DNA from 2 places in the Nonomuraea gerenzanensis genome. Region 1 is predicted to be linked to the other one. Evidence: riboswitches for the same ligand, from Rfam matches in the RefSeq annotation. Region 1 holds a riboswitch; the other holds the start of a gene.

Region 1 (15,366 bases):
TGCGTCACCATGACGATGGTCTGGCCCAGCTCGCGCACCGAGGCCCGCAGGAAGGAGAGCACCTCGGCGCCGCTGCGCGAGTCCAGGTTGCCCGTGGGCTCGTCGGCGAAGATGACCTGGGGCTTGCTGATGAGCGCCCTGGCCACGGCCACCCGCTGCTGCTGGCCGCCGGACAGCTCGGTCGGCCGGTGCGAGAGCCGGTCGCGCAGCCCGACGGTCTCGATCACCTTGTCGAACAGCACCTGGTCGGCCTGGCGGGCGGCGATGTCGAGGGGCAGGCGGATGTTCTGCTCGGCGGTGAGCGTGGGCAGCAGGTTGAAGGCCTGGAAGATGAAGCCGATCCGCTCCCGGCGCAGCAGCGTGAGCCGCTTGTCGCTGAGCCCGGTCAGCTCCACGTCCCCGATGTGCACCGTGCCGGAGGTGGCGGCGTCGAGGCCGGCCAGGCAGTGCATGAGCGTGGACTTGCCGGAGCCCGACGGGCCCATGATCGCGGTGAACGCCCCGGTGGCGAAGGCCACGTTCACCCCGCGCAGCGCGTGCACCTGGGCGTCGCCCTGGCCGTACACCTTGGTCAGATCGGTGGCCACCACGGCTGGCGGGGCCTGGCGCCGGGTCTCAGTGAGCGTCACTTTCACTCCTTGTCGTGATTTGCAGCCGCGACTCACGCTAGGAGTGGAAATTTCAGATCTTGTGGGCCTTGAGGAGGGACTTCATGTGCGCCGGTGGATGACCCGGGTCAGACTTTCGGCCGATGCGTGGGCACCACCAGCCCGGCCTCGTACGCGAAGACCACCACCTGAGCCCGGTCGCGCAGCCCCAGCTTGGCCAGCACCCGCCCCAGATGTGTCTTGACCGTCGCCTCGGCCACCTCCAGCCGCGCCGCGATCTCCAGGTTGGACAGGCCGCGCGCCACCATGAGCAGCACCTCCCGCTCGCGCGGCGTCAGCTCGCCCACCCCCGACGTCAGGGGCGCGTCGGTCGGGAGCTGCGCGGCGAAGCGGTCGAGCATCCGGCGCAGCGTGGTCGGCGACACCACGGAGTCGCCCGCGTGCACCACCCGGATGGCGTTGACCAGGTCGGCCGGCGGCACGTCCTTCAGCAGGAACCCGGCCGCGCCCGCCTTGACCGCCGCGAAGGCGTACTCGTCGAGGTCGAACGTGGTCAGGATGAGCACCTTCGGCCCGTCGATGTGCCGGGTGGCCTCCACGCCGTCCATGGCGGGCATGCGCACGTCCATCAGCACCACGTCGACCTCGGTGGTCTTCAGGATCTCCAGCGCGGTGGCGCCGTCACCCGCCTCCGCCACCACCTCGATGTCCGGCTGCGCCCCGAGCACCATCCTGAACCCGGCCCGCAACAGCTCCTGGTCGTCGACCAGCATCACTCTGATCATTCACGCCGCCTTCGCCATGGGCAACCTGGCCAGCACCTCGAAGCCGCCGCCCTGCCGGGGGCCCGCCGAGACGGCGCCGCCGTACATGCCGACCCTCTCACGCATGCCGATCAGGCCGTGCCCGTCGGAGCTCACCGGGGCCGCCGCGCCCCGGCCGTTGTCGGTCACGCGGACGAGCAGCTCGGAGCCGAGGTAGTCGATCTCCACGGCGGCCTCGACACCGGGGCCGCCGTGCTTGAGCGCGTTCGTCAGCGCCTCCTGGACGATGCGGTAGACCGTGAGCTGCTGGCCCTCCGGCAGCTCGGCCGGCGCGCCGCCGACCCGCAGGCTGGCCGGCACGGCCGAGTCGTGGACGAGCTCCGCCAGCTGGCCCAGGCCCGGCTGGGGGGTGTAGTCGGTGCCCACCGCCTCGTTCTCGCGCAGGACGCCCACCAGCCTGCGCATCTCGGCGAGCGCGGCGCGGCCGGTCTTGGAGATGTTCCTGACGGCCAGGCGGGCCTGCTCCAGGTCGCTGTCCATGGCGTAGCCCGCGCCGTCGGCCTGGACCACCATGACGCTGACGTTGTGCGCCACCACGTCGTGCAGCTCCCTGGCGATCCTGGCGCGCTCGGCCGCCGCCGCCATCCTGGCCTGCTGGTCGCGCTCGCGTTCCGCCCGCTCGGCGCGCTCCTCCAGGCCCTCCAGGTAGCGGCGGCGGGTGTTGGCGTACAGGCCGGTCAGCCAGACCGTGACCACGAAGATCGAGCCGCTGAAGAACATCCCGAACGTGGCCATCTCCCAGTTGAGCAGCACCAGGAACACCCCGAGCTCCGCCACCAGGCACGCGGCCAGCGCCCACCGGAACGTGCACTGGTAGGCCACCCCCCACAGCGCCACCAGCACCGCGAGGTTGGCGGGCTGCGGAGCGGTCTCCGCCAGCCATTGCCCGAAGCTGACCAGCGCCACGACGGCGAACGAGGTCAGCGGCCTGTCACGCCACCACAGCGGCACGATCAGCGCCGCCGCGAGCCCCAGGTAGCCGGCCACGTGGAGGAGGACGTCGCCCCCCGGCGGGGTCGTCGCCGCGAACGGCACCGCGAGGAGGGCGCACAGCACCCCCAGGGGGGCCACCCTGAGGACACCGGCCATTTTCGCGTGGCGCGTGGACCACGCCCGTACCCTGCCGAACACATCATCACGATATGTAGCGCCGGTGGGACATTGGTCCGCCTGGAGGCGGAAGTAGGACTACGACCCAGGTCTTACATGGATTTGCTCTTACATGGGGCTTACGGTGGCTTTGGCATCCTCTATTACTGGGAGCGCCCCTTGCGGGGCGAGTAAAGGGAGATCGTGATGGCGGATCATGATCGCGACGCCGGGTCGCGCGGCGAAGAGGAAGCGCCGCGCGACCCGACCCCGTCGGAGCCGACTACTGGGCCCGATACTGGGCCGACCAGTGGGCCGACCAGTGGGCCGACCAGAGAGCTGCCCGAGCCGGGCCCGCTCAAGTACGGCGAACAGGCTGATCACGCCTATACCTACATCCCGCCCGCCCAGCCGGAACCCGCCCCATGGGAGCGCGGTTCCTCCCTGTTCGGCGGCTTCCTGCGCCGCAGACGCACCCAGGTCATGAGCGCCGCCCTGGCCGGGCTCTTCGTCGGCGGCCTGCTCGGCGGTGTCACCGTGGCGGCCTTCAACGACCTGGCCGACGACGGCGACAGGTACGACGTGTGGATGGAGGCGCCGGGCTGGGGCCGGCACCACGACTGGGGCCCCGGACGGATGGGGCCGGAATGTTACGCGGGTGAGGACCACGGCTACTGCGTGCTGCCGCCGCCGGCCGAGGTGGAGCCCGTCCCGGAGGACGATCTGCTTCCGGAGCCCACGTACACGGGCTGACAGGTGTGCGGGCGGGGGGACTCGAACCCCCACAGTGTCTCCACCAACAGGACCTAAACCTGCCGCGTATGCCATTTCGCCACGCCCGCGCATCCCCCGCCGCAGCGGGCTGGACACAGTTTAGCGCTCCGCATGGGAGCCGGAGGCGATTGTGACGACGCGGAGACCTTCGCCGGGGCCCTCCTGGACGGAGGGCCCACAGGCGGTCAGGAGAGGCCGAGCTTCTTCGTGAGCGAGGCCACGTGGCCCGTCGCCTTCACGTTGTAGAGCGCCTGCTCCACCTTCCCGTCGCCGTCGATGACGAACGTCGACCGGATCACCCCCACGACCTCCTTGCCGTAGAGCTTCTTGGTGCCGTACGCGCCGTACGCCTGGTGCACGGCCAGGTCGGGGTCGGACAGCAGGGGGAAGGTGAGCGCGTCGCGCTCGGCGAACTTGGCCAGCTTCTCCGGCTTGTCCTTCGACACGCCGAGGACGACGAAACCTTCGGCCGTGAGCCGCGCCAGGTTGTCGCGGAAGTCACAGGCCTGCTTGGTGCAACCGGGAGTCATCGCGGCAGGATAGAAATAGAGGATCACCCGCTTGCCGCGGTAGGTGTCGAGTGACACGGTGCCGCCGTCGGCGGTGGGTAGCGTGAACTCCGGCGCGGCGTCGCCGGGCGTGAGTCTGGTCTCGGTCAATGGGCCCTCCTGGGTTCTTCCCGCCAACCTACCGGCCCGGCCGTTGTGCCGGACGGCACGCCGACCTGACAGACTGATCACGACCAGAACGGACGGAGCCCGCTCGGCATGCGGTGCGGGGCACGCGTACGGTCGGAAGGAGAGCCATGGCTGACACCGATCCCGACGAGCTGGAGCGGCGCATCGCACGGACGCGCGCGGAGTTGGCGCACACGGTCGACGCCATCGCCGACCGGGTGAGCCCCAAGCGGGTCGCCGAGCGCACGGTGGCCGACGTCAAGACCAGGGCGGGCCACTTCGTGGCCTCCGTGGGCGACGCGCTCGGGGTGACGCCGCGGCCGGTCGAGTTCGGCGACAACCCCGACCAGGTGTGGGAGGAGGAGCGGCCGGAGGTGGGGCCGCTGCTCATCGGGGTCGGCGCGGTGCTGGTCGTGGGGGCGGCCATCGTGCTGTGGCGCCGCAGCCGCCGCCGGCGCCGCTAGAGGAAGGTCTTCCCCTCGCCCCGATACGTCGGCACCGACTCCACCACGGCGTCGCCGTCGATGAGGTGCAGCGCGTCGAAGTGCTCGCACAGCTCGCCCGCCTTGGCGTGCCTGAACCACACCCGGTCGCCGATCCGCAGGTCCTGCGCCGCCTGGCCGAGCAGCGGCGTCTGCACCTCGCCCGCGCCCTCCTCGGGCGCGTACCGCAGGCCCGCGGGCAGGTACGGCTGGGGCGCCCTGGTCGGGCCCACCGGCCCTGAGGCCAGGTAGCCGCCGCCCAGCACGGTCACCGCGTCCGGAGCCGGGCGGCGCACCACCGGCAGGGCGAACAGCGCGGCCGGGTGTCCGGTGAAGCGGCGGAAGAAGTCGAACAGCCGCGGGTGGAAGAGGCCGGAGCCCGCCGCCAGCTCCGTCACGGCCTTCTCGCGGGTGGTGAGCTCCAGGGAGCCGGTGCCGCCGCCGTTGACGAACTCCAGGTCGGCGAACTGGCGTACGGCGTTCACGATCCGGCCGCGGCGCAGGATGAGCTCCCTGGCCGACAGCGACTGCATGAGCCGGATGAGGCGGGCGCGGGCGGCGTTGGCGGGCGGGGCGTCGCCGACCCCGGCGATCTGCCCCTCGTACGCCAGCAGCCCCACCAGCCGCAGGCCCGGCCGCTTGGCGATGTCGGCGGCCAGGTCGGCGGCCTCGTGCGGCTCCCTGACAGGGGAGCGCAGGGCGCCCACCCGCCGGCCGAAGGCGACGTAGGCGGTGTCGAGGTCGAGGCAGAGCCGGATCTCGGCCCGCGGGCGCACCCCGGCCACGGCCGTCTCGATGTGGCCGAGGTGGGCGGTGGAGTCGATGGTCACGGTGATCCGCGCGGCGGCGCGCGGATCACCTGCCAGCGCGGCCAGCGCCTGCCGGTCGGCCGTGGGGTAGGCGACGAGGACGTCGGTGAAGCCGTTCGCGGCCAGCCAGAGCGCCTCGGGCAGCGTGTACGCCATGATGCCGCGGAAGCCGTCCATGGCCAGGACCCGCTCCAGCAGGGGGCGGCTGCGGACGGACTTGCTGGCCACCCTGATCGGCTTGCCCGCGGCGCGGCGCACGAGGTCGGCGGCGTTGGCCCGCATCGCGGCGAGATCGACGACGGCGAACGGGGGTTCGAGGGCCGCTGTGGCGCGGTCGTAGCGCTGGCGGTCATCCATACCGGCAGCGTAACCGCATAAGGGGCAAAAGAACATGAGCCTTGTTCGCGTTAGTCGCCGTCCCCGTAATGTTCGGGCAAATCGGCGGCGAGGGCGCGGTTCAGGCCATGCGGGGCCCATGTACGTCTGTCGTTGTGATGACCACGCTTCAGCAGATACTGCCCGGCGCCGTCGTCGCCCCGCGGGACACCGGCCTGCGCAGGGCGCGCAGAGTGCTCAGGCCGGCGCGTACCGTCCCGGGAGCCCTGGTCGCGCTCACGCTGACCGCCGGACTCGGGGCGACCGCGGCGGAAGTGGTGTCGGCACTGCTCGGCGCCCCCCTCGGCTGGGTGCCGGTGGACGAGGTGGTCGCGCTCGCGGGCCGCACCACCTGGCCGGAGACGGCCACCGCCGCCCTGGTCTCGGCCGGGGCGGGCACCCTGATGGTGCTGCTGGCGCTCGTGCCGGGCCGCTCGGGGCTGGTGCCGGTGGAGACGTCCGACCCGCTGATCGTCATCGGCATCACCCGCTCGGGCCTGCGGCGCACGCTGTGCGCGGCGGCTCGGCAGGTGGCGGGCGTGGACAAGGCCCGCGTACGCCTGCGCCGGCGCACCATCGAGGTCACGGTCAGGACGGGCACGGAGAGCTCGGGCCAGATGCTCAGGCAGGTCGGCACGGCCGTGGGCGACCGCCTCGCGGGCGTGGGCACGCTCGGCACCGGCGAGGTCGTGGTACGGCTGCGCAGGAGGGCCGGTTGATGCGTCAGTACCCTGGTCACCGCGTCGGCCTGGCGGTCGTCGGAGCGACGCTGCTGGGCGCGGGCGGATACGCCTGGCTCCGCGGCCACGACCGCTTCTTCGACCTCCCGCCCACCGCCAAGGTCCTGCCCGCCCACGCACACAGGGCACTGGCCGAGGACCCGTGGCCGCTGTGGTTCCTCGCCCTCGGCCTGCTGCTCCTGGCCCTGGTCACGCTGCGCTGGCTGCTGGTCGGCCTCGGCTGGGGCCGCCGCGGCACCCACAACGGCACCGGCACGGCCATGCTGTTCGTCGGACTCAAGGGTGTGGACGGGCTGAGCAGGACGGGCGTGCGGGTCGCGGAGGACCGCCTGAGCATCGGCCTGACCTGCCCGTCGGCGGCGGACGTGGGCGCGGTGGTGAGCAAGCTGGACCAGGACATCGTGGGGCGCATCCGGCGCGAGGTACGCGACGACGAGACGCCCACACTGGTCCGGCTGCACGTGCGCCGCTAGCGGCTCAGCACTCGATCACATTGACCGCGAGCCCGCCCCGCGACGTCTCCTTGTACTTGTCGAGCATGTCCCGCCCCGTGTCCCGCATCGTCTTGATCGCCTTGTCCAGCGCCACGTAGTGCTTCCCATCACCCCGCAACGCGATGCGCGCCGCCGTGATCGCCTTGTTGGAGGCCACGGCGTTGCGCTCGATGCACGGGATCTGCACCAGGCCGCCGATCGGGTCGCAGGTCAGCCCCAGGTTGTGCTCGATGCCGATCTCCGCCGCGTTCTCCACCTGCTCCGGCGTCCCCCCGAGCACCTCCGTGAGCGCGGCGGAGGCCATCGAGCAGGCCGAGCCCACCTCGCCCTGGCAGCCCACCTCGGCGCCGGAGATGGAGGCGTTCTCCTTGAACAGCACGCCGATCGCCCCCGCCGTCAGCAGGAAGCGGACCACGCCGTCGTCGTCGGCGTGCGGGACGAAGCGGGTGTAGTAGGTCAGGACGGCCGGGATGATGCCGGCGGCGCCGTTGGTGGGGGCGGTGACGATGCGGCCGCCGGCGGCGTTCTCCTCGTTGACCGCCAGCGCGAACAGCGTGACCCAGTCCATGGCCTGCAGCGGGTCCTTCTCCGGCGGCTCGGACTGCAGGCGGCGGTGGAGCTGGTTGGCGCGGCGCTTGACCTTCAGGCCGCCCGGGAGCACGCCCTCCTTGGAGATGCCGCGGCGCACGCACTCGGACATGACCTGCCACAGGTGCAGCAGCCCCCGGCGGATCTCCTCCTCGGTGCGGCCGAACGCCTGCTCGTTCTCCAGCATCAGGGCGGAGATCGACAGGCCGGTGTTCGAGCAGTGCTTGAGCAACTCCTCGCCGGTGGTGAAGGGGAAGGGCAGCACGGTGTCGTCGGGCTTGATGCGGCCGGCGCCGGTGGCCTGCTCGTCCACCACGAAGCCGCCGCCGACCGAGAAGTAGACCTTCTCGCGCAGCCGCTCGCCGGAGGCGTCGCAGGCGGTGAAGCGCATGCCGTTCGGGTGCTCGGGCAGGGAGATCTTGCGTTCGAAGACGAGGTGCTCACCGACGACGAAGGGGATCTCGTGGCTGCCGTAGAGCTTGACGGTTCCCGACTCGCGCATCTGCGCGATGCGGGCGTCGACGGTGTCGACGTCCACCAGCTCGGGCTTCTCGCCGGACAGGCCGAGCAGGACCGCCTTGTCGCTGCCGTGGCCCTTGCCGGTCAGGCCGAGCGAGCCGTACAGGATGGCCTCCACCCGCGCCACCCGCTCCAGCAGGCCGTCCTCGTGCAGGCCGCGGACGAACTTGTGCGCCGCCGCCATCGGGCCGCCCGTGTGGGAGCTCGACGGGCCGATGCCGATCTTGAAGAGGTCGAAGACGCTGATCGCCATTGATGTGCGCCCTTCATGAGAGGCCGGGGCCCGCGCGGGCCCCGGCGGTTAGGTCAGGACTCGCCCGAGGTGAGAGCGGTGTACTCCTCAGGAGAGAGCAGGTCCTCGGGGTCGCCTTCCACGCGCACCTTGAACATCCAGCCCTCGCCGTACGGGTCGCTGTTGACCAGGCCCGGGTCGTCCACGACGGACTGGTTCACCTCGGTGACCTCGCCGCCGACCGGGGAGTAGATCTCGTTGACGGACTTGGTCGACTCCACCTCGCCGACGGAGTCACCCGGCTCGACGGTCGAGCCGACCTCGGGGAGCTGCACGAAGACGACGTCACCAAGGGACTCGGCGGCGAAGGCCGTGATGCCGATCGTCACGGTGGTGCTGTCGTCCAGCCCGGCCACCCACTCGTGCTCCTTGGTGTAGCTCAGGTCGTCAGGGATGTTGCTCACTTGTTCCTCCTGTAAAAGGGCAGCTCAACCAGGTCCATAGGTTCATGGCTGCCCCGGATGTCCACAGCCAGGCCTGAATCGGCGCCGGTGTCCACGTAGGCCATCGCGATGGGCTTTCCCAGGGTCTGGGAGGGCGCACCGCTGGTGACCTCGCCGACGACGACGCCGTCCTTGGTGACCGGGTAACCGTGGCGCGGCACCCGGCGGCTCCGCGCGACCAGGCCGACGAGCCTGCGCCGGGGCGAGTCGTCCTTGACCGCCTCCAGCGCCGACCTGCCGACGAAGTCGCCCGGCTTGTCGAATTTCACCACTCTGCCCAGCCCCGCGTCGAACGGGGTCAGCTCCGCGCTCAGCTCGTTGCCGTACAGCGGCATGCCGGCCTCCAGCCTGAGCGTGTCGCGGCTGGACAGGCCCGCGGGCTTGAGCCCGTACGGCTCGCCGGCCGCGGTGATCGCGTGCCAGAGCGGCACGGCGTCCTGATTGGCCACGAACAGCTCGAACCCGTCCTCGCCGGTGTACCCCGTACGGGCGATCAGCGCCTGCCGGCCGTCCACCTGGCCCGGCAGCCCCGCGTAGTACTTGAGCCCGTCGAGGTCGGCGTCGGTGAGCGTGGCGAGGATCTCCTGGGCGCGCGGCCCCTGGACGGCGATCAGCGCGTACCGGTCCGAACGGTCCTCCACCACCGCGTCGTACGGCCCGGCGCGCTCGCGCAGCTCGCCGGCGACCTTCTCGTAGTTCGAGGCGTTGGCCACGACCATGAACTCCTCGTCACCGAGCCGGTAGACGATGAGGTCGTCCAGCACCCCGCCGCGCTCGTTCACGATCATGGTGTACCTGGCCCGGCCAGGCGCCAGCGCCGACAGGTGCCCGACCAGCGCGTAGTCCAGCGCCTGGCCCGCCTGCGGCCCGGTCAGGAAGATCTCGCCCATGTGCGAGAGGTCGAACAGCCCCGCCGCCTCGCGCACGGCCCGGTGCTCCGCGGACTCGCTGCCGTACCGCAGCGGCATCAGCCACCCGGCGAAGTCGGTGAGGGTGGCGCCGAGGCTCTGGTGAACGTCTCGTAGCGGTGTCGGTCGGGACATGTGTCGCACCTCAGGACAGGAGTGGATGCCAGCATCCTCCCCCTCTGTCATCGGTGCCTGAGAGCTTCGCCCGACTTTTGCCGGACTTTCACCTTCGGCGAGGCCCGGAGGCCTGCTTTCCAGAGGACACCTCGTCCGTGCGGTCCTTTGCCTTGAGAGGTTCGCGGGGAGGGCTTGCTCCTTCAGGGACCCTGACCGGCTGTCAGGGTGCTCTCCCGCACGGTTTCGTCGGTGATGTCCGTCAGCCTAGTGCCGCGACGGGGCTGTTGTCGCGTCGCGGGCCGCACGTGAATCCCGGGGGAGCGCGGATTCAGCAGGCTTGCACGAGCGCCTCGAACAACGCGTGGTCCTCGCCTGCCTCGGGATGCCACTGCACGGCCATGGTGAACGCCCCCGGAGCCTCCACGGCCTCGATCGTGCCGTCGTCGGTGGTGGCGGTGACCGTCAGGCCGGGGGCGAGCCGGTCCACGGCCTGGTGGTGGTAGTGCGGGACCGGCACCGGCTCCTCGCCCAGCACCTTGGCCAGGCCGGTGCCCGGGACGGGGGTGACGGGCAGGTGGCCGAAGACGCCGGGCCCCGGGCAGTGCTCGGTGTGGCCGACCAGATCGGGCAGGTGCTGGTGCAGGCTGCCGCCCAGGGCCACGTTGAGCACCTGGAGGCCGCGGCAGACGCCCAGGAAGGGCAGCTCGCCGTCGAGGGCGGCCGCGAGCAGGGCGAACTCCGCCTCGTCACGAAATCTCCGGACGTAGCCGCTGCGCTCGTGCGGCTCCGCGCCGTACCTGGCCGGGTCGATGTCGCCGCCCCCGGCCAGGATCAGCCCGTCCAGGCGGCGCACCAGCCCGGCGGGCTCGCCCGCCGGAGGCAGCAGGACGGGCTGGCCGCCCGCGCGCACGACCTGCTCCACGTACATGTACGGCAGCAGCGCCGCCCGGGTGTCCTGCCACACCGTGAACGAGGCGCTCTCGGCGTAGCAGGTGATGCCGATGACGGGACCCATGGGACGTCCTCCTACAGCGGCGTGACGTAGGCACCGGAGATGCCGCCGTCCACCAGGAACTCGCTGGCCGTGATGAACGAGGCGTCGTCGCTGGCCAGGAAGGCCACCGCCGCCGCGATCTCCGACGCCTCGGCGAAGCGGCCCACCGGCACGTGCACCAGCCGCCGCTGCGCCCGCTCCGGGTCCTTGGCGAACAGCTCACGCAGCAGCGGCGTGTTCACCGGCCCCGGGCACAGCGCGTTGACCCGGATGCCCTCCCTGGCGAACTGCACGCCCAGCTCCCGCGACATCGCCAGCACCCCGCCCTTGGAGGCGGTGTAGGAGATCTGCGAGGTCGCCGACCCCATGACGGCCACGAAGGACGCGGTGTTGATGATCGAGCCCTTGCCCTGGCGGCGCATGTACGGGATGGCGTGCTTGCAGCACAGGTAGACGCTGGTCAGGTTCACCTCCTGGACGCGGCGCCAGGCGTCGAGGCCGGTCTCCAGGATCGAGTCGTCGTCGGGCGGCGAGATGCCGGCGTTGTTGAAGGCGATGTCCACGCTGCCGTAGGTGTCGTGGGCCGCGGCGAACATCCTGACGACGTCGTCCTCGCTGGTCACGTCGGCCTTGACGAACAGGCCGCCCACCTCGGCCGCGGCCTTGACGCCCGCCTCCTCGTCGATGTCCGCGCAGACCACCCTGGCGCCCTCGTCGGCGAAGCGGCGGGCCGTGGCCAGCCCGATCCCGCTGCCCGCGCCGGTGATGACCGCCACCCGATCCTGCAACCGCTGCATGTGCGCACTCACTCCGTTGAGATGAAGACGTTCTTGGTCTCGGTGAAGGCCGCCAGCGCGTCAGGGCCGAGCTCCCTGCCGAGGCCGGACTGCTTGAAGCCGCCGAACGGGGTCCAGTAGCGGACCGAGGAGTGGGAGTTCACCGACAGGGCGCCCGACTCGACGGCCCTGGCCACGCGCAGCGCCCGCCCGACGTCGCGGGTCCAGATGGAGCCGCTCAGTCCGTACGGGGTGTCGTTGGCGATCCGTACGGCCTGCGCCTCGTCCTCGAACCTGACCACCGACACCACGGGCCCGAAGATCTCCTCGGTGAACGCCCGGTCGGTGACCTCGGGGGTCAGGACGGTCGGCGGGAACCAGTAGCCCTTGCCCTGCGGGCAGGAGCCTTGCAGGTAGGGGGTCGGCGGGACGAAGCCGCGCACGCGTTCGAGGTGCTCGGCGCTGATCAGGGGGCCCATCTCGGTGGCCTCGTCGAGGGGGTCGCCGACCACGACGCCGCGGACGGCCGCTTCCAGGCGCTCCATGAAGGCGTCGTACACGCTCGCCTGGACCAGGATCCTGGAGCGGGCGCAGCAGTCCTGTCCGGCGTTGTCGAAGACGGCGTAGGGCGCGGTGCGCGCCGCCTTGTCGAGGTCGGCGTCGGCGAAGACGATGTTGGCGGACTTGCCGCCCAGCTCCAGCGTGACCCGCTTGACCTGCCGCGCCGCCGTGGCCCCGATCTCCTTGCCCACCTCGGTCGAGCCGGTGAACACGATCTTGGCCACGCCGGGATGCGCCACCAGGCGGGCCCCCGCGACCTCCCCTGCCCCAGGCAGAACCTGGAGCACCCCCTCGGGGAGGCCCGCTGCCAGGGCCAGCTCTGCCAGCCTCAGCGCGGTCAGCGGAGTCCACTCGGCGGGCTTGACGATCACCGTGTTGCCCGCCGCCAGTGCCGGGGCCACGCCCCACATCATGATCACCATGGGGAAGTTCCACGGCACGATGATCCCGACGACGCCCAGCGGCTCCTGGAAGGTGAGGTCCACGCCGCCCGGCACCGGGATCTGCTTGCCGTGGTCGCGCTCGGGGGCGCCGGCGTAGAAGTGCAGCACGTCGCGGACGTTGCCGGCCTCCCACCGGGCGTTGCCGATGGTGTGCCCGGCGTTGGCCAGCTCCAGCCGCGCCAGCTCCTCGCCGTGCTCGTCCACCAGGTCGGCGAACCCGCGCAGCAGCCGCGCCCGGTCGCCGGGCGCCACCTCGCGCCAGGCGGCCTGCGCCTTCCTGGCACGCTCCACGGCCCGGTCGACCTCCGCCTCGTCGGCGAGTTCGACGTCGGCGATGACGTCCTCCGTCGCCGGGTTGACGATCTTCATGCGCTCCCGTCACATCCGTTCGAAACCACGGAACAGCTCCCAATCCGTCACCGCCGCGTCGAAGGCGGCCAGCTCCACCCGCGCGTTGTTCGCGTAGTGCTCGACCACGTCCTCACCGAACCTCTCACGGGCCAGCTTCGAGCCCTCGAACAGCGCCAGCGCGTCCCGCAGCGTGTGCGGCACGGTCTCGGCGCCGGAGGCGTAGGCGTTGCCCTCGCAGGGGTCCTCCAGCGGCAGCTCGGCGTCGATGCCGTGCAGCCCGGCCGCGACCAGCGCCGCCACCGCCAGGTACGGGTTCACGTCGCCGCCCGGCACCCGGTTCTCCACGCGCAGGGACTGGCCGTGGCCGACCAGCCGCAGCGAGCAGGTGCGGTTGTCCACGCCCCACTTGACGGCCGTGGGGGCGAAGCTGCCCGGCACGTACCGCTTGTAGGAGTTGATGTTGGGGGCGTACAGCAGGGTCAGCTCCCGCATGCAGGCGAGCTGGCCGGCGACGAAGCTCGCGCCGAGCGGCGAGAGGCCGTACGGCCCCTGGCCCGCCATCACCGGGTCGCCGTCCAGGCTGCGCAGCGAGATGTGGATGTGGCAGGAGTTGCCCTCGCGCTGGTTCGGCTTGGCCATGAACGTGATCGACCGGCCCTCCTGGGCGGCGATCTCCTTGGCGCCGGTCTTGTAGATGACGTGGTGGTCGCAGGTCCGCAGCGCCTCGTCGTAGCGGAAGGCGATCTCGTGCTGGCCCAGGTTGCACTCGCCCTTGGCCGACTCCACGTACAGGCCCGCGCCCTCCATCTCGCGCCTGATGCGCCGCAGCAGCGGCTCCACGCGGGCCGTGCCGAGCAGGGAGTAGTCGACGTTGTAGAGGTTCGCGGGGGTCAGGTCGCGGTACGCGCGCCGCCAGGCGTCCTCGTAGCTGTCGTCGTAGACGACGAACTCCAGCTCGGTGCCGACGTAGGCGGCCAGCCCCCGGTCGGCGAGGCGGGCCAGCTGCCTGCGCAGGATCTGCCGCGGGGAGGCGGTCACGTCACCGCCGTCCTCCCAGGCCAGATCGGCCATCAGCATCGCCGTCCCCTCGTGCCACGGCACCCGGCGCAGCGTGCCGAGGTCCGGCTTCATCACGAAGTCGCCGTACCCGCGCTCCCAGGACGACATGGCGTAACCAGGGACGGTGTTCATGTCGACGTCCACCGCCAGCAGGTAGTTGCAGCCCTCGGAGCCGTGGTGCAGCACCTCTTCGAGAAAGTAGCGCGCCGACAGCCTCTTGCCCTGCAACCTGCCCTGCATGTCGGCGATCGCGAGCAGCACGGTGTCGATCCGGCCCGACGCCACCTCGTCGCGCAGCTCGGCGACGGAAAGGAACCCGGTGCTCGCTCGATCGTCCACGCTGTGCAGCTCCGATCCGGCAGAGGCGCTTTCCCGTTGATTGGGCTAGTCTCAGACCATTGATGTGCATGGCGGGATCGCTTGTCAAGGCCTGAGGACACGTTGGACGAGTCGGCGCGTTTGATGACGGTGTTGCGCCCGGTCAGGGCGGGCAACGCCTTCGAGGAGACCGTGGAACGGCTGCTTCAGGCGATCAAGCTGGGCGTCGTCCCGCCCGGTCACAAGCTGCCCCCCGAGCGGGAGCTGGCCGTCCAGCTCGGCATCAGCCGGGTGACGCTGCGCGAGGCCATCCGTGCGCTGTCCGACGCGGGCTATCTCGACGTGCGGCGCGGCCGGTACGGGGGCGCGTTCGTCACCTACGTGCCGCCCACGCCCGACGCCGGCGACCTGCGCCAGGCCGTCAACGAGATGGGCATGGCGGAGCTGTCCGACGCGCTGACCTTCCGGCTGGCCGTGGAGTGCGGCGCCGCCGAGGTGCTGGCCGCCGCCGGGCTCGCCGGGGACAAGCGGGCGGTCCTGACCCGCAGGCTCGCCGAGCTGAACGAGGCGGGGCTGGAGGACTACCGCCGCCTCGACACCGCCTTCCACCTGTCCATCGCGGAGCTGACCGGCTCCACCCTGCTCGCCACCACCTGCGCCGACGCCCGCTCGCGGGTCAGCGACCTGCTCAACGCCATCCCGATGCTCCAGGTCAACCTGGACCACGCCGCCGTGCAGCACCGGGCCATCGTGGACGCCATCCTCGCCGGCGACCCCGACGCGGCCCGCCGGGCGGTGGTCGAGCACCTGGAGGGGACGGCCGCGCTGCTGAGGGCCTTCCTGTCCTGAGTCACCGGGGACATCCGCGGGGCTCGTACCATCGAAACCAGGGTCATATGGGCAACTGGTTTCAGCAAAGCATTGTCGCCACGGGACGGCTGCCGCTGTTCTGCTACTTCGTCATGCTCATCGCCGCCTTCATCGCCACCCGCATCAACGTCCGCCTGATCAGGGCGAAGGTCGGCTGGTTCCGCAACGTCAACGTGGGCGAGATGCACATCCACCACGTGGTGTTCGGCGTGGTGCTGATGTTAGTCGGCGGGGTCACGCTCATCGTCTCGCCAG
Region 2 (15,366 bases), 2.9 Mb from region 1:
CGCGTGTCCCCGGGGAGTGCCGCATGATCCGCGTGCTGGTCGCCGACGACCAGGCGCTCGTCCGCGCGGGCGTGCGCATGCTGCTGCAGGCCACGGGCGACATGGAGGTCGTCGGCGAGGCCGACGACGGCGCCGAGGCCGTCCGCCTGGCCGAGCGGCACCTGCCCGACGTGATCCTCATGGACCTGCGCATGCCCAGGGTCGACGGCCTGGAGGCGATCAAGCGCGTGCTGGCCGCCCGGCCCGGCACCCGGATCGTGGTGCTGACCACGTTCGCCGAGGACGGCAACGTCTACGCCGCGCTGCGGGCCGGCGCCGTCGGCTTCCTGGTCAAGGACGACGAGCCGGAGCGCATGGTGGACGCCGTGCGCAGGGCCGCGGCCGGCGAGCAGCTCCTGGCGCCCTCCGTGCTGCGCCGCGTGGTCGAGCGGTTCCTGGCCGCCGAGGAGCAGGCCGCGCCCGCCGCGCCGCCCGGGCTGACCGAGCGGGAGCTGGAGGTGCTGGCCCTGGTCGGCACCGGCCTGTCCAACGCCGAGATCGCCGAGGAGCTGCACGTCGGCGTCACGACGGTCAAGACGCACATCGCCGCCGCGATGGACAAGCTGGGCCTGCGCAACCGCATCCAGGCCGCCGTCGTCGCCCACCGCACGGGGCTGGTGGACGCCTCCTTCCGTCCCGTACGGCCGCCGCGCGGCGGCTGAGCGGTACGCCGGGCGGCTGGGCTGTACGCCGGGCGGCTGGGCTGTACGCCGGGCGGCGGGGATCAGCCGCCTGCGTCCTGTACGCCGGCGGCGGGATCAGCCGCCCGGCGTACCGGTGAGTCATCCGGCAGGCTGACGACCTTCGGTGCCGCCCGCCGCGACCATGTGGTCCTTCGTCCAGTGAAAGGATCGTCCATGGCCATGCGGGAAACCGTCACCATGCCCCGGCCGGCGGGCCGGGTCGCCTCCGGCCTCGTCTACAGCCTGCGGGTCGCCGTCACCGCCCACGCGGCGGCGCTGCTCGTCACCGCCTCCTTCGCCGGCCAGGCGGTGGAGTCGGCGCCGATGATCGAGGCGCACCTCCTGGCCGGCATGGTCGTGCACCTCGTCGCCCTCGTCCAGATCGTGCTGGCCGTCCTCGTCTGGCGGCCGGGACGCGGCGCCGGCTGGCCCGCGCTGGCCAGCGTGGCGCTGTTCGTGGTCGGCGGCCTGCAGCACGTCACCTGGCTGTGGCTCGGGGCGCACCTGCCGGCGGGGGTGACCCTGTTCGGGCTGATCGTCGCCGTGCTGGTCTGGGCGTGGTCCCCGGCAGCCGCCCGCCGCCGCTAAGGTCGGAGATGTGTATGTGAAGATCTGCGGGTTGCGCGAGCCCGGGCACGTGGCCACCGCCGTCGCGGCGGGGGCCGACGCCATCGGGTTCGTCATGACCAGGAGCCCGCGCCGCGTCACGCCCGAGCTGGCCGCCGAGCTGGCCGCGCAGGTGCCCGGGCACGTGCTGACCGTGGGCGTCTTCCGCGGCGAGGACCCGGAGACGGTCCGCGCGGCGGCGCTGGCCTCCGGGGTGCGCGCCGTCCAGCTGCACGGCAAGCACCCGCACGGCGACTTCACCGCGCTGAAGGACCTCGGCGTCACCCTGATCAGGGCCGTGGACGCCCAGGCCGACCTGCGGTGCGGCGCCTACGACGAGGACCTGCTCCTGGTGGACGCCCCGCACGCGGGCTCCGGCCAGGCGTGGGACTGGGCGGCCGTGCGCGGCCGGGCGTCCGGGCGGTGGCTGCTGGCGGGCGGCCTGACCCCGGGCAACGTGCGCGAGGCGATCGAGGCCGCCGGCCCGTGGGGGGTCGATGTGTCCAGCGGCCTGGAGAGCGAGCCCGGCGTGAAGGACCCGCGCCTGATCGAGGCGTTCCTCCGGAGCGTCCGTGGCTGAGCCGGCCAGGGGCCGGGCGCACGACCGCGCCGCCGGGTCCGTGGATGAGCCGGCCGGAGGCGCGGCGCTCGACGGTGGCGCCGGGTCCGTGGATGAGCCGGCCGGAGGCGCGGCGCTCGACCGTGGCGCCGCATCCGTGGGCGAGCCCGCCAGGGGCGCGGCGCTCGACGGCGCCGCTGCGGCGGACCTGGCGCGGGCCCTGGGGTTCCTGCGTGGTTTCGCCCGGCGCAGGGCGCCCGTGGTGGTGCCGGTGCCAGGTGGCTTCGGGGTGCTCGACGCCCGCTACCCGGGCTCCTACGACGACAACAAGCTGATCGTCACAGCCTCGGGCGGCACCGACGAGGGCCTGGCCGGGCGGCTGCTCGCGGCGGCCGACGAGGGCCTGGCCCAGCGGCTGATGGCGGCGGCCGACGAGGTGCTGTCGGGGCGCGAGCACCGCCTCGTGTGCGTCGACGACGACCGGCTCGGCACGGCGTGCGCGCCCGCGTTCGCCGCCGCCGGCTACGAGCACGAGACGAACCTCGTCATGGTCTTCCGCGGCGAGCCGCCGCACGACTCGCCACCGGCCGAGCGGCTCGGCCTGGAGGAGCTGGCGCCGGTGCTGCGGCGCGACTGGCGCCGCACCCTGCCGCAGGCCCCCGACGAGGTGATCGACGGGCTGGCCCGGCGGGTGTCGGCCCGGCTGCGCGGCGCCGACACGGTGGCCTTCCGCGGCGTGCGCGCCCCGTCCGGGGAGATCGCCGCCCGCGCCGACCTGTACGTGCACGGCGGCGTCGCCCAGATCGAGAGCGTCTTCACCGGGCACGAGCACCGGGGCAGGGGCTACGCCGGAGCCCTGATGAGGGCGCTGCTGGCCGAGGTGGCCGGCGCCGAGCTGATCTTCCTGCTGGCCGACGCGGACGACTGGCCCCGCCACTTCTACGAGCGGCTGGGCTTCGCCGAGGTGGGCCGCACCCACGCCTTCCTGCGCACCTGACCCGCGCCCGTGACCCGCCCATGACCGGCCCATGGCAGGGGTATGACCGGGCGCAGCGGGAGTGGCCTGCGGAAAGCGGGGGCGGGAGGCGAGCGCCGCGTCGCATTCCACGCAGTAGGGTCTGCTGCGTGAGCGAAACTTCCGCCGAGGACCGGATCTGGACGGTTCCTAACCTGCTGAGCTTCCTGCGCCTCCTGGGCGTCCCCGTGTTCCTCTGGCTGGTTCTCGTGCCCCAGGCCGACGGCTGGGCCATCGGCGTCCTGGCGGTGGCCGGCTTCACGGACTGGCTCGACGGAAAGATCGCGCGGGCGTTCAACCAGACGAGCAGGCTCGGCCGGCTCATCGATCCCGCGGCGGACAAGCTCTACGTCTTCGCGACCATCTTCGCCCTCCTGTTGCGTGAGGTCATCCCGTGGTGGCTGGTCGTGGTCATCCTGGGACGGGAACTCTTGGTCGCGAGTTTCTTCCCTGTACTTCGCAAATATGGGTATAAGGCACTTCAAGTGCATTTCCTGGGCAAGGCCGCCATGTTCAACCTCATGTACGCCTTCCCTCTCCTCTTCCTTGCCTCCCACACTGGGTGGTATGCCGATATAGCCCGAATTGTCGGGTGGGCCTTCGCGCTCTGGGGAACGGGCCTGTACTGGTGGGCGGGGGTGCTGTATGTGGTACAGGTGCGCCAACTCGTAACCGCGGCCAAGAAGGGGTGATCGGGTGAAGGCGGTCGTCATGGCGGGCGGGGAGGGCACTCGGCTGCGTCCCATGACCGCCAACCAGCCCAAACCCCTGCTTCCCGTGGCCAACCGTCCGATCATGGAGCACGTGCTGCGCCTGCTCAAGCGGCACGGCGTCACCGAGACGGTGGTGACGCTCCAGTTCCTGGCGGCGCTCGTGCGCAACTACTTCGGTGACGGCGACGAACTCGGCATGAGCCTCCAGTACGCCACCGAGGACGTCCCGCTCGGCACCGCCGGCAGCGTCAAGAACGCCGCCGACCGGCTGCGCGACGACCGCTTTCTGGTGATCTCCGGAGACGCCCTCACGGATATTGATTTATCCGACATGATCCGTTTTCACCGGGAAAATGGGGCCCTTGTCACGATCGGCCTCAAACGCGTCCCGAACCCGCTCGAATTCGGGATCATCATCGTCGACGACGAGGGCCGCGTGCAGCGCTTCCTGGAGAAACCCACCTGGGGCCAGGTCTTCTCCGACACCGTCAACACCGGCATCTACGTCATGGAGCCCGAGGTCCTCGACGCGGTCGCGCCCGGCGAGCCCGTCGACTGGTCCTCGGACGTCTTCCCCGCCCTCCTGGAGCGCGGCGCCGCCATCTACGGCTACGTCGCCGACGGCTACTGGGAGGACGTCGGCACTCACGACAGCTACCTCAAGGCCCAGGTCGACGCCCTGTCCGGCAAGGTCGAGCTGGACATCGGCGGCTTCGAGCTCTCCCCGGGCGTCTGGGTGGCCGACTCGGCCTCGGTGGACCCCGACGCCGTGCTCAAGGGCCCGCTGCTCATCGGCGACTACGCCAAGGTCGAGGCGGGGGCCGAGCTGCGCGAGTACACCGTGCTCGGCAACAACGCGGTCGTGCGGGAGGGAGCCTTCCTGCACCGCGCGGTCGTCCACGACAACGTCTACCTCGGCCCCGGCGCCCACCTGCGCGGCTGCGTCATCGGCAAGAGCACCGACGTGATGGCCGGCGCCCGCATCGAGGAGAACGCGATCATCGGCGACGAGTGTGTCATCGAGGCGGAGGCGTACGTCTCCAGCGGCGTCAAGGTCTACCCGTTCAAGACCATCGAGGCGGGCGCGGTCGTCAACACCAGCGTCATCTGGGAGTCGCGCGGCCAGCGCAACCTGTTCGGGCCCCGGGGCGTCAGCGGCCTGGTCAACGTCGAGATCACGGCCGAGCTGTGCGTCCGCCTGGCCAGTGCGTACGCCACCACCCTGCGCAAGGGCGAGTACGTCGTCACCTCCCGCGACTGCTCCCTGGCCGCCAGGGCGCTCAAGCGGGCCGTCATCGGCGCGCTCACCGCGGGCGCCATCAACGTCCTGGACCTGGAGGCCGCCCCGCTGCCCGTCACGCGCTTCCACACCGCGCGCGAGTCGTCCGCCGGCGGCATCGCGCTGCGCACCACCCCGGGCGACCCGCAGAGCGTGGACATCGTCATCATGGACGACCGCGGCGCCGACCTGCCGCCGGCCGCCCAGCGCAAGCTGGAGCGGGTCTTCTCCCGCCAGGAGTTCCGCCGCGCGTTCCCCGGCGAGATCGCCGAGCTGGCCTACCCGGCCAGGGCCTTCGAGGACTACACCCACGAGCTGCTGCGCAACGTCGGCGTGGCCGGCGTGCGGGACATGAAGGTCGTCGTGGACTGCGCGGGCGGCACCTCCTCGCTGGTGCTGCCCACCCTGCTCGGCCGGGTCGGCGTCGAGGTGCTCACCGTCAACGCCCGCCTGGACGACGTCTCGCCCACCGAGACGCTGGCCGAGCGCCGCCGCGACCTGCAACGCCTCTCGGAGCTGGTCAGCAGCTCCCGGGCGGCCTTCGGCGTGCGGTTCGACCCGGTCGGCGAGCGCATCGCCCTGGTGGACGAGAAGGGCCAGCTCATCAGCGAGGAACGGGCCCTGCTCGTGGTGCTCGACCTGGTCGCCGCCGAGCGCAGGGGCGGGCAGGTGGCGCTGCCGGTCACCACGACCCGCGTCGCCGAGCAGGTGTGCCGCTTCCACGGGGTGCAGGTGCAGTGGACCTCCACCGCCCAGGACGCCCTCACCTCGGCCGCCGCCGGACCAGACATGATCTTCGCGGCCGACGGGCGGGGCGGTTTCGTGGTGCCGGAGTTCAGCCCCGCGATCGACGGGATGGCCGCGTTCATCCGCCTGCTCGGCCTGGTCGCCCGCACCCGGCTCTCGCTCAGCCAGATCGACGCCAGGATCCCCGAGGTCAAGCTGCTCAAGCGGACCGTGCCCACGCCGTGGGCGGCCAAGGGCGCCGTCATGCGCTCGGTCATCGAGGCGGCCGAGGCCGAGGTCCAGTCCGGGGAGCAGGGGCATCGCATCGACACCACCGACGGCGTGCGCGTGACCCGCGGCGACGGGAGCTGGGTGCTGGTGCTGCCCGCCGCCGCCGAGCCCGTCACCGACCTGTGGGCCGAGGCGGGGGACATGGACGCCGCCCAGGCGCTGATCGAACGCTGGGCCCGCATCGTGGAACTGGCCGTGGGGTGATAGCGTCACACGCTGTGATCGGAAAGGGTTTACCGAAGATGTGCCCGGGCAGTGCCGCAAGATCGTAATGTAGAAACGCGCGGCGGCATGGACCACGGGGCGGGGGCGGCGGTAACTTTGTCTGCGTCCAAACCAACGTGCAGCGCCCCGCCTTGACCTTTGCCGCTGATCAGCGTAAGTTGCGGCATTCGCAAACTTGAAAAAGCGAAGCGAGGCGCGCCCTGAGCACCGTCGCCGCGTCTTCGCGGTAGGAGGCCGAGCCGATCGATGCCGAGCGTCTACTGCACGCAGTGCGGGCACGCCAACCCCGAGGATGCCCGTTACTGTTCCCGCTGTGGGTCACCGCTGACCAGACCCGAGGTCTCCGGGGATACCACATCGACGATCTCCGTCGCGGGAATCGAGGCGTACGAGGCTGAGACAGGCGACATGCTCCTGGCCGAGCGGGCGCTGGTCGAGCAGCTGCCGCCCGGCACGGCGTTGCTCACGGTCACCAGGGGGCCCAACCAGGGCAGCCGTTACCGGCTCGACAAGGACCTGACGACGACCGGGCGTCACCCTGAGAGCGACATCTTCCTCGACGACATCACCGTCTCGCGCCGGCACGTCGAGTTCTACCGCCACCGCGGTGGCCAGTTCTCGGTGCGCGACGTGGGCAGCCTCAACGGCACCTACGTCAACAGGGAGCGCATCGAGGAGGTCCCCCTGCACTCCGGGGACGAGGTGCAGATCGGCAAGTTCCGCCTCCTGTTCCTGATGCGGGGCAACGCCGGCGTATGAGCGGGTGCGGTGAGCGACTCACGGTGACGGGCGGCCGTCCGCGGGAGGCGGTATGACTTCTCAGGCTGCGCGCTCGCACATGAGCATCGGGGAGGTGCTCGCGCTCCTGCAGGGCGAGTTCCCCGACGTGACGATCTCCAAGATCAGGTTCTTGGAGGGCGAGGGCCTGATCGAGCCCGAGCGCAGCCCGTCCGGCTACCGTAAGTTCACCCACCTGCACGTGGAGCAGCTGCGCTTCATCCTCACCGAGCAGCGTGACCACTACCTGCCGCTGCGGGTGATCAAGGACAGGATGGCCGAGAGCTTCGGCCGCCCGCGCGCCCTGCAGCAGCCGCAGGAGACCAGGCTCAGCCGGGCCGAGCTGCTGGAGGCCGCCGCGATCGACGAGGAGACCCTCGCCGAGCTGGAGGACTACGGCCTGCTGGCCCCCGTGGCCAGGCGCTACGACGAGGAGGCGCTCAAGGTGGCCCGCACCGTGGGCGCCCTGGCCCGCTTCGGCCTGCACGCCCGCCACCTGCGGGCGGTCAAGGCGGCGGCCGAGCGGGAGGCCGGTCTGGTGGAGCAGACGGTCGCCCCCATACTCAAGCGGCGCCGCCCGGGAGCCATCGGCGAGGCCGACGAGGTCGCCAGGGAGCTTTCCACCCTGCTGCTCGACCTGCACGCGTCCCTTGTGCGCACGGGCGTCCGATCGGTCCTGGGGCGTTGAGACCGTAGCGAGCTGGGAGGCGGAGGCACATTCCAGGCCCGCCGGGTGTTACGTTGAATTGCGAAGCCAAGTCAGCAGAAGCGATGATCGAAGAGCTGTGCCGGGTGACCGGTCAGGAATACGGAGCAGCCCGTGTTGCAGATGGAGGTCGTGGGCGTTCGAGTTGAGATGCCCACAAATCAGCCGATCGTCTTGCTCAAGGAGGCACACGGGGAGCGGTTCCTGCCCATATGGATCGGCATGACCGAAGCCACGGCCATCGCGCTGGCACAGGCGGAGGAGCCCCCGCCGCGGCCGCTGACCCATGACCTCTTCCGCGACGTGCTGAGCGCGCTGGGCGTCGGCCTGCGGGCGGTCAACATCGTCGCGCTGCGCGACGGCATCTTCTTCGCCGATCTGGTCTTCTCCAACGGCGTGGAGGTGAGCGCGCGGCCCTCCGACTCGATCGCGCTCGCGCTGCGCACCGGGGCCCGCATCTTCGCCAGTGAGGAAGTCGTCCAGGAGGCCGGGGTGATCATCCCGGACGACCAGGAGGACGAGGTGGAGAAGTTCAGGGAGTTCCTTGACACGATCACTCCCGAGGACTTCGGCAGGGCGGGGTAGGTATTTCAGTGCATTTACGCTTCACGACGCGCCGAGCCGGATCGTTGACTGAGCATGGTCACGGTCCTACGGTGCAAGTGAAACCCGTGGTCGCCCTTTACGAACCCCCAGATCAGGCCACGGGATGAGAGAAAGCCGGAGGTCCGCGTGGCGGTCAGCAGCGGCGAGGGAAAGACGGCCGGCCAGGAAGATCCGGTGCGGCGCGAGAGCGCGCGGCAGCGTGCCGGGGAGCAGGGCCTGCTCTTCGACGAGCAGCCGACGTCGCTGCCGGGCGACATCGGATACCGCGGGCCGACGGCCTGCGCCGCGGCCGGCATCACCTACAGGCAGCTCGACTACTGGGCGCGCACGGGGCTGGTGGAGCCCACCATCAGGGCGGCGCACGGCTCGGGCTCCCAGCGGCTCTACAGCTTCCGCGACATCCTGGTGCTCAAGGTCGTCAAGCGGCTCCTCGACACCGGGGTGTCGCTGCAGCAGATCCGCACGGCTGTGCAGCACCTGCGTGATCGCGGGGTCGCCGACCTCGCGCAGATCACGCTGATGAGCGACGGCGTGAGCGTGTACGAATGCACCTCGGCCGACGAGGTGATCGATCTGCTCCAGGGCGGGCAGGGTGTGTTCGGGATCGCGCTCGGGCGCGTCTGGCGGGAGGTCGAGGGATCCCTCGCGGAGCTGCCGGGGGAACGCGCGGCGGTCGAGGACACCGTCCCGGCCGACCACCCCGCTGACGAGCTGGCCCGCAGGCGCCGCGCGCGCCGCACCGGCTGACCCTCCTCCTGCGTGACCTTCCTCCGCCTGTAGTCCGCCTGTGCGTACTTCTCGCGTGCGCTGGCGCGGCCCGGTGACCGGTTATCCGGGCCTACCGTAGTAATCTAGGACAGCAAGGCTGACGACCCCGTGCGGGAGAGTCCTCGGGCACCTGGTCCCGGGGCGCCGAAGGAGCAACCCTCCCCGGAATCTCTCAGGCATCCAGTACCGCTCGGGTGAGGCAACTCTGGAAAGCAGGCGCACCCGCCAGGCGCGCCTCACCGACGGTGCAAGCCCCACCGGGGGTGAAGCTCTCAGGTCGTGGCACCGGCGCACATCGCGGGGGCCGCGCTGACAGAGGGGGAGATCCGGCACTCGTCCGCGCCCTGGCGCCGGTCTCCATGAGCCTCGGGAGGCACACCCCATGACCGATCTGTCAGCTCCGCCGTTCTCGTCCAGGCACATCGGCCCCTCGGAGGCCGAGCAGCAGCGCATGCTCGAGGCCGTGGGCTTCGAATCCGTCGCGGACCTGGTGGCGGTGGCCGTCCCCGAGGCGATCAGAGCCAAGGACAAGCTCAAGCTGCCCGCCGCCATCGGCGAGGCCGAGGCCATCGCCGAGCTGCGCGCGCTGGCCGGGCGCAACCGGGTGCTCACCTCCATGATCGGCCTGGGCTACTACGACACCGTCACGCCCGGCGTCATCCGCCGCAACCTGCTGGAGAACCCGGGCTGGTACACCGCCTACACCCCGTACCAGCCGGAGATCTCGCAGGGCCGCCTGGAGGCGCTGCTGAACTTCCAGACGGTCGTCTCCGACCTCACCGGCCTGCCCGTCTCGGGCGCGTCGCTGCTGGACGAGGGCACCGCCGCCGCCGAGGCCATGACGCTGGCGCGCAGGGCGGGCAAGTCGAAGAGCGACGTGTTCGTGGTGGACGCCGACGCGCTGCCGCAGACCAAGGCCGTGCTGGCCACCAGGGCGGAGCCGCTCGGCATCACGCTGGTGGAGCACGACCTGCAGGGCGAGCTGCCCGAGTGCTTCGGGCTGCTGGTGCAGTACCCCGGAGCGTCCGGGCGGCTGCGCGACTTCCGCGCCGTGGCCGCCGCGGCGCACGAGGCCGGCGCGCTGGTCGTGGCCGCCGCTGACCTGCTCGCGCTGACGCTGGTCGCCGCGCCCGGCGAGCTGGGGGCCGACATCGCGATCGGGTCATCGCAGCGCTTCGGGGTGCCGTTCGGGTTCGGCGGGCCGCACGCCGCGTACATGTCCGTACGGGAGGGGCTGCAGCGGCAGCTGCCCGGACGGCTCGTCGGCGTGTCCGTGGACGCCGACGGCGACCCCGCCTACCGCCTGGCCCTGCAGACCCGCGAGCAGCACATCCGCCGCGAGAAGGCCACCAGCAACATCTGCACCGCGCAGGTGCTGCTCGCCGTCATCGCGAGCATGTACGCCGTCTACCACGGCCCCGAGGGCCTGCGCGGCATCGCGCACCGCGTGCACCGCCACGCCACCGCCCTGGCCGAGGGGCTGCGCGGCGCGGGCGTGGAGGTCGTGCACGGCGAGTTCTTCGACACCGTGCTGGCCCGCGTGCCCGGCAGGGCAGCCGCCGTCGTGGCCGCCGCCGCCGAGCGCGGCGTCAACCTCTGGCAGGTGGACGCCGACCACGTCTCCGTCGCCTGCGACGAGAAGACCGGCGCCGCCGAGGTGGCCGCGGTGTGGGCGGCGTTCGGCGTGAGCGCCGAGGCGACCCCCGAGGACGCCGCCGACGCGCTGCCCGCCGATCTGCTGCGGGAGACCCCGTACCTGACCCACCCGGTCTTCCACAGCCACCGCTCCGAGACCGCGATGCTGCGCTACCTGCGCAGGCTGCAGGACAAGGACATCGCGCTGGATCGCTCGATGATCCCGCTCGGCTCCTGCACGATGAAGCTGAACGCGACCAGCGAGATGGAGCCCATCACCTGGCCGGAGTTCGCCGCCATCCACCCGTACGCGCCCGCCGAGCAGGCCGAGGGGTACGCCGAGCTGATCGGCACGCTGGAGGGCTGGCTGGCCGAGGTGACCGGCTACGACGCCGTCTCCATCCAGCCGAACGCGGGCTCCCAGGGCGAGTTCGCCGGGCTGCTGGCCATCCGCGCCTACCACCGCGCCAACGGCCAGGGCGAGCGCGACGTGTGCCTCATCCCGTCCTCCGCCCACGGCACGAACGCCGCCAGCGCCGTCATGGCCGGCATGCGCGTCGTGGTCGTGGCCTGCGACGACGACGGCAACGTGGACCTGGCCGACCTCGACGCCAAGATCGACAAGCACCGCGACGCGCTGGCGGCGATCATGGTGACGTACCCGTCCACGCATGGCGTGTACGAGGAGACGATCACCGAGGTGTGCGCCAAGGTGCACGACGCCGGCGGCCAGGTGTACGTCGACGGCGCCAACCTCAACGCGCTGGTCGGGCTGGCCAAGCCGGGCGAGTTCGGCGCCGACGTCTCGCACCTCAACCTGCACAAGACGTTCTGCATCCCGCACGGCGGCGGCGGCCCCGGCGTCGGCCCCGTCGCGGTCCGCGCCCACCTGGCCGCCTACCTGCCCGGCCACCCGCTGCACAACGGCACCCCCGTCGGCCCCGTGTCGGCGGCCCCGTACGGCTCGGCGGGCATCCTGCCGATCTCGTGGGCGTACGTCAGGATGATGGGTGCCGAGGGCCTCACGGCCGCCACCGAGCAGGCCATCCTGTCGGCGAACTACCTGGCCAGGCGCCTGGCCCCGCACTACCCCGTGCTCTACACCGGCCGCGGCGGCCTGGTGGCGCACGAGTGCATCGTGGACCTGCGGCAGATCACCAAGGAGACCGGCGTCACCGTGGACGACGTGGCCAAGCGCCTCATCGACTACGGCTTCCACGCGCCGACCATGTCGTTCCCCGTGGCCGGCACCCTGATGATCGAGCCGACCGAGAGCGAGGACCTGAACGAGCTCGACCGGTTCGTCGACGCCATGATCGCCATCCGCGGCGAGATCGCCAAGGTGGCCTCCGGCGAGTACGACAAGACCGACAACCCGCTGCGCAACGCGCCGCACACGGCCGAGTCCGTCGCCGCAGACGAGTGGCCGCACCCGTACGCGCGTTCGGAGGCCGCCTACCCGCTGCCGTCGCTGCGCGAGAACAAGTACTGGGTGCCGGTGCGCCGCATCGACCAGGCCTACGGCGACCGCAACCTGGTGTGCTCCTGCCCGCCCCTCGAGGCCTACGAGGACTGATCACCCGGCCCGGCGACACGCGCGGGGCGCGCGGTTCGCCGGGCTTGTCCTGGAACGTGTTCTGGCAGTTCCGGGTACGTCCGCCGGTGGAGGCGGGGGCTCCGGCCAGTCCTTCGGTGTCAAGTGAGCAGACATGATCGCCGATAGTCGTTAGGCTCGGTGCGACCGTCCCACAAGGAGCTCTCTTGACGTCCTCAGAGCTGGAGACCCCGCCCCTCGACACCGCCCGCCGGCTGGCCGAGCACGGTGATCTCGACGCCGCCGCCCGCATCCTGGGCGAGCTGGCCGCGGACCCCGACGGGCCCGACAGGGCGCAGGCCGCGGTGGGCCTGGCCGTGGTGCTCGAACAGCGCGGCGACCTCGAGGGCGCCAGGGCCGCCGCCAGGACGGCGCTGGCCACCGGGCACCCCGAGTACGCCGCGCAGGCCGCCTGCCACCTCGCCCAGGGCTTCGAGCGCGAGGGCCGCGACGAGCAGGCCAGGGCCGCCTGGCAGGCCGTGCTGGGGGTGGGCACCGCCGCGTACGTGCCGCTGGCCCACCTCGCGCTGGCGCGGCTGGCCGTGCGGGGCGGGCACCTGGAGGAGGCGGAGAAGGAGTTCCGCGCCGCCATGGAGACGGGCGCGCGGGGCGGCGAGGAGCGGGCCGGCGCGCACGCCGCCGCGGAGCTCGCCGAGCTGATGCTGGAGCACGGGGAGCCGGGGGCGGCGGCGGAGGTGCTCCTGGACGCGCTGGACTTCGCCCCCGGGGATGAGGTGCCGGGGCTGCGGGTTCAGCTCGGTATCGCGCATCTGGAGCTGGCCTGCGCCGAGTTCGCCGAGAGCGTCGAGGGCGGGGCCGACGCGCAGACGGGCGCGCTGGCGATCGAGCTGCTCGCGCGCACGTTGCCCTTGCGGGGGCGGGACGAGGATGCGGGGCGGGTCTGGTCGTACGGGCTGGAGCACGAGGACGAGACGCTGGCCGCGGAGGTGCGGCTGCGCTACCACCGGGACGGCTGAGCCGCTGGGGGCGCGTCAGGACCTGCGCATGATCGCGACGGCGGCGGCCACGTTGATCACCACGATGGACAGCCACGCGACCAGCAGCCCCGGGCCGCCCGCGCTGGCCGCGATGGCCGTCAGCGGCACGCCGATGCCCAGCGAACCCAGCACGATCGGCACCATGGGCGCGCTCGGATGGCGGCCCTTGGCCCGCACGGGGTCCTGGTGATGCAGCTCGGAGCGCACCCGGGCGGCGATCGTGGCGTCGAGGCGCTCCACGAACGAGTCGATCAGCGCGGTTTCGTACTCCGGGCCCAGATCGCGGCGTGCGTCGAGCGTGGCCTGGAGGTCGTCCCGGAGGCGTTTGTCTGGCATAGAGCACATCATCCCCGCCGCGCGGCGCGCCGTCATCCGCCCTGAGGGCTAGGGGCCGATCCTCCCCAGGTACGGTGCTGCCATGCAGGTGATGACGCCGCGAGGGCCGGCGCTGGTGGAGATCGAGGAGGCCGCCGACCCGCGGCTGCTGCTGGTGCTGACCCACGGCTCGGCCGGGGGAGTGGACGCCCCCGACCTGCTGGCCGTACGCGACGCGGCACTTGCGGCGGGGGCCAGTGTGGCCAGGGTGACGCAGGCGTTCAGGGTGGCGGGGGCGCGGGCGCCCGGCTCGCCCGTCAAGCAGGACGAGGCGTGGGAGATCGTCCTGCGCGAGCTGCGCGCCGATCGGGCGGAGCTGCCTGTGGTGCAGGGCGGGCGGAGCAACGGGGCCCGGGTGGCGTGCCGCACGGCCAAGGCGGTGGGGGCCTCGGCGGTGGTGGCGCTGGCCTTTCCGCTGCACCCGCCGGGGCGGCCGGAGCGGTCCAGGGCCGATGAGCTGCGGGGGGCGGGGGTGGATGTGCTGGTGGTGAACGGGGACCGGGATCCGTTCGGGATACCTGAGGCTGTGGATGCGGCGCGGCTGGTGGTGCTGCCGGGGGAGAATCACGACCTCAAGCGTGACCCCGCGAAGGTGGGCGAGATCGTGGCCGAATGGATCATGAACTACGCGTGACCGGCCTTTTGTGCGCGGGCAGGGCGTTCTGCGGGACGATTCGCGCCGCCGGGAGCCTGCGGGCCGATCCGGAACGGCTGAGCGGCGTGCGGGCTGGTCCGGGACCCTGGACTGCCTGGACTGCCTGGACTGCCTGGACCTGTGCGGGCCGATGCGGGTCGCCTGGACTTGGGTGCGGGATGCCGGCGGCTGTTCCGGTGAGGCGTCGCTCGCTGAGGCGTCGGCCGTTCGTCATGCGGAGCGCCCCGGGTCGTGACGCGGGGCGCCGGCCCGGCGTGCGGGCGGGAGGTCGCTCCGGGCGCGTGGCCCGGCGCGTGGGCGAGCGGTCCGTCGCGGGCGCGGGCCCGGCGAGGTGCTCGCCGGGATCGTCAGGCTGCGCCGACCACGGGCCGGTGCGGGGCGATGACGGTGCCGCTGGGCAGGAGCTCACCGGTGTCCTCGAACAGGACGACTCCATTGCAGAGCAGACTCCACCCCTGCTCGGGGTGGCAGGCGAGGGTGCGTGCCGCCTCGCGGTCTGGCGCCTCGGCATCCGGACAGGCCGGGTCGTGCGGGCACATCGGCGTGCCTCCGATATCTCGTGGGACGCTCCCGGTCTGGAGGGGCGGGAGCCGGCTCGGGTAGTTGTGCTGGCAAGTGTGCGACGTACGTCACTCGTTCCGACATAGCCCGTTCGGACTGTTACAGGAGGATCCCTGGATCGTGTGACCTTCGACACAGCGTGCCTTATGCAGGATAACGGTCCAAGCGCGACACGCGCATCACGTTTGCAATCCCTTGAGAAGAGCGTCGAGTCCGCGCTCGAAGTCCACATCCGCTCTTTCGTCCCTCCTGACCCATTCATCAACTTCTGGGTCGGCCCATCCCGACTGCTGCACCTCGACCGCCACGCTGCCGAACACGAAGGCCCGCAGCGCCCGTACGGCCTCGGCGGCGTCGTCCAGGCCACCGTCGGCGAGCTGCTCGACCTGCTCCCTGATGGCCAGGGCCGTGGCGCCCTTGGGCGGCTTGGTCAGGGCCAGGGCCAGCACGCCCGGGTGGTCGCGCAGCAGCTCCCTGCTGGCCCGGCACCACGCCTTGGCGGTCTCCTGCCAGGAGGAGCCCTGCTCGACGTGCACGGCCGTGACGTGCTCGGCC

The links. Region 1 has a riboswitch for glycine ahead of gcvT (glycine cleavage system aminomethyltransferase GcvT). Riboswitches for the same ligand answer to the same signal wherever they lie in the genome.
Region 2: linked by a shared signal. The riboswitch ahead of gcvP (aminomethyl-transferring glycine dehydrogenase) and the one ahead of gcvT (glycine cleavage system aminomethyltransferase GcvT) in region 1 are both predicted to bind glycine.

What each region holds. Positions count from the first base shown of each region.
Region 1 covers NZ_CP084058.1:1,922,201-1,937,566, forward strand. Annotated here, with positions in the region: gene LCN96_RS09360 (ABC transporter ATP-binding protein) at 1-629, opposite strand, end outside; gene LCN96_RS09365 (response regulator transcription factor) at 737-1,393, opposite strand; gene LCN96_RS09370 (sensor histidine kinase) at 1,394-2,563, opposite strand; gene LCN96_RS09375 (hypothetical protein) at 2,729-3,274, shown strand; tRNA gene LCN96_RS09380 (tRNA-Leu) at 3,281-3,363, opposite strand; gene bcp (thioredoxin-dependent thiol peroxidase) at 3,481-3,954, opposite strand; gene LCN96_RS09390 (DUF3618 domain-containing protein) at 4,101-4,436, shown strand; gene LCN96_RS09395 (amino acid deaminase/aldolase) at 4,433-5,620, opposite strand; gene LCN96_RS09400 (DUF6286 domain-containing protein) at 5,758-6,357, shown strand; gene LCN96_RS09405 (hypothetical protein) at 6,357-6,851, shown strand; gene LCN96_RS09410 (L-serine ammonia-lyase) at 6,856-8,232, opposite strand; gene gcvH (glycine cleavage system protein GcvH) at 8,286-8,675, opposite strand; gene gcvT (glycine cleavage system aminomethyltransferase GcvT) at 8,672-9,757, opposite strand; glycine riboswitch at 9,792-9,887, opposite strand; glycine riboswitch at 9,888-9,985, opposite strand; gene LCN96_RS09425 (gamma-glutamyl-gamma-aminobutyrate hydrolase family protein) at 10,068-10,754, opposite strand; gene LCN96_RS09430 (3-oxoacyl-ACP reductase) at 10,766-11,530, opposite strand; gene LCN96_RS09435 (aldehyde dehydrogenase family protein) at 11,539-12,882, opposite strand; gene LCN96_RS09440 (glutamine synthetase family protein) at 12,892-14,262, opposite strand; gene LCN96_RS09445 (FadR/GntR family transcriptional regulator) at 14,386-15,090, shown strand; gene LCN96_RS09450 (hypothetical protein) at 15,138-15,366, shown strand, end outside.
Region 2 covers NZ_CP084058.1:4,833,043-4,848,408, forward strand. Annotated here, with positions in the region: gene LCN96_RS22780 (sensor histidine kinase) at 1-27, shown strand, start outside; gene LCN96_RS22785 (response regulator) at 24-701, shown strand; gene LCN96_RS22790 (hypothetical protein) at 897-1,310, shown strand; gene LCN96_RS22795 (phosphoribosylanthranilate isomerase) at 1,321-1,908, shown strand; gene LCN96_RS22800 (GNAT family N-acetyltransferase) at 1,901-2,884, shown strand; gene LCN96_RS22805 (CDP-alcohol phosphatidyltransferase family protein) at 3,013-3,594, shown strand; gene LCN96_RS22810 (mannose-1-phosphate guanyltransferase) at 3,599-6,115, shown strand; gene LCN96_RS22815 (FHA domain-containing protein) at 6,383-6,895, shown strand; gene ftsR (transcriptional regulator FtsR) at 6,948-7,601, shown strand; gene LCN96_RS22825 (bifunctional nuclease family protein) at 7,734-8,204, shown strand; gene LCN96_RS22830 (MerR family transcriptional regulator) at 8,352-8,972, shown strand; glycine riboswitch at 9,095-9,192, shown strand; gene gcvP (aminomethyl-transferring glycine dehydrogenase) at 9,376-12,204, shown strand; gene LCN96_RS22840 (tetratricopeptide repeat protein) at 12,390-13,199, shown strand; gene LCN96_RS22845 (hypothetical protein) at 13,215-13,556, opposite strand; gene LCN96_RS22850 (alpha/beta hydrolase family protein) at 13,639-14,229, shown strand; gene LCN96_RS22855 (DUF5999 family protein) at 14,598-14,789, opposite strand; gene LCN96_RS22860 (TetR/AcrR family transcriptional regulator C-terminal domain-containing protein) at 14,991-15,366, opposite strand, start outside.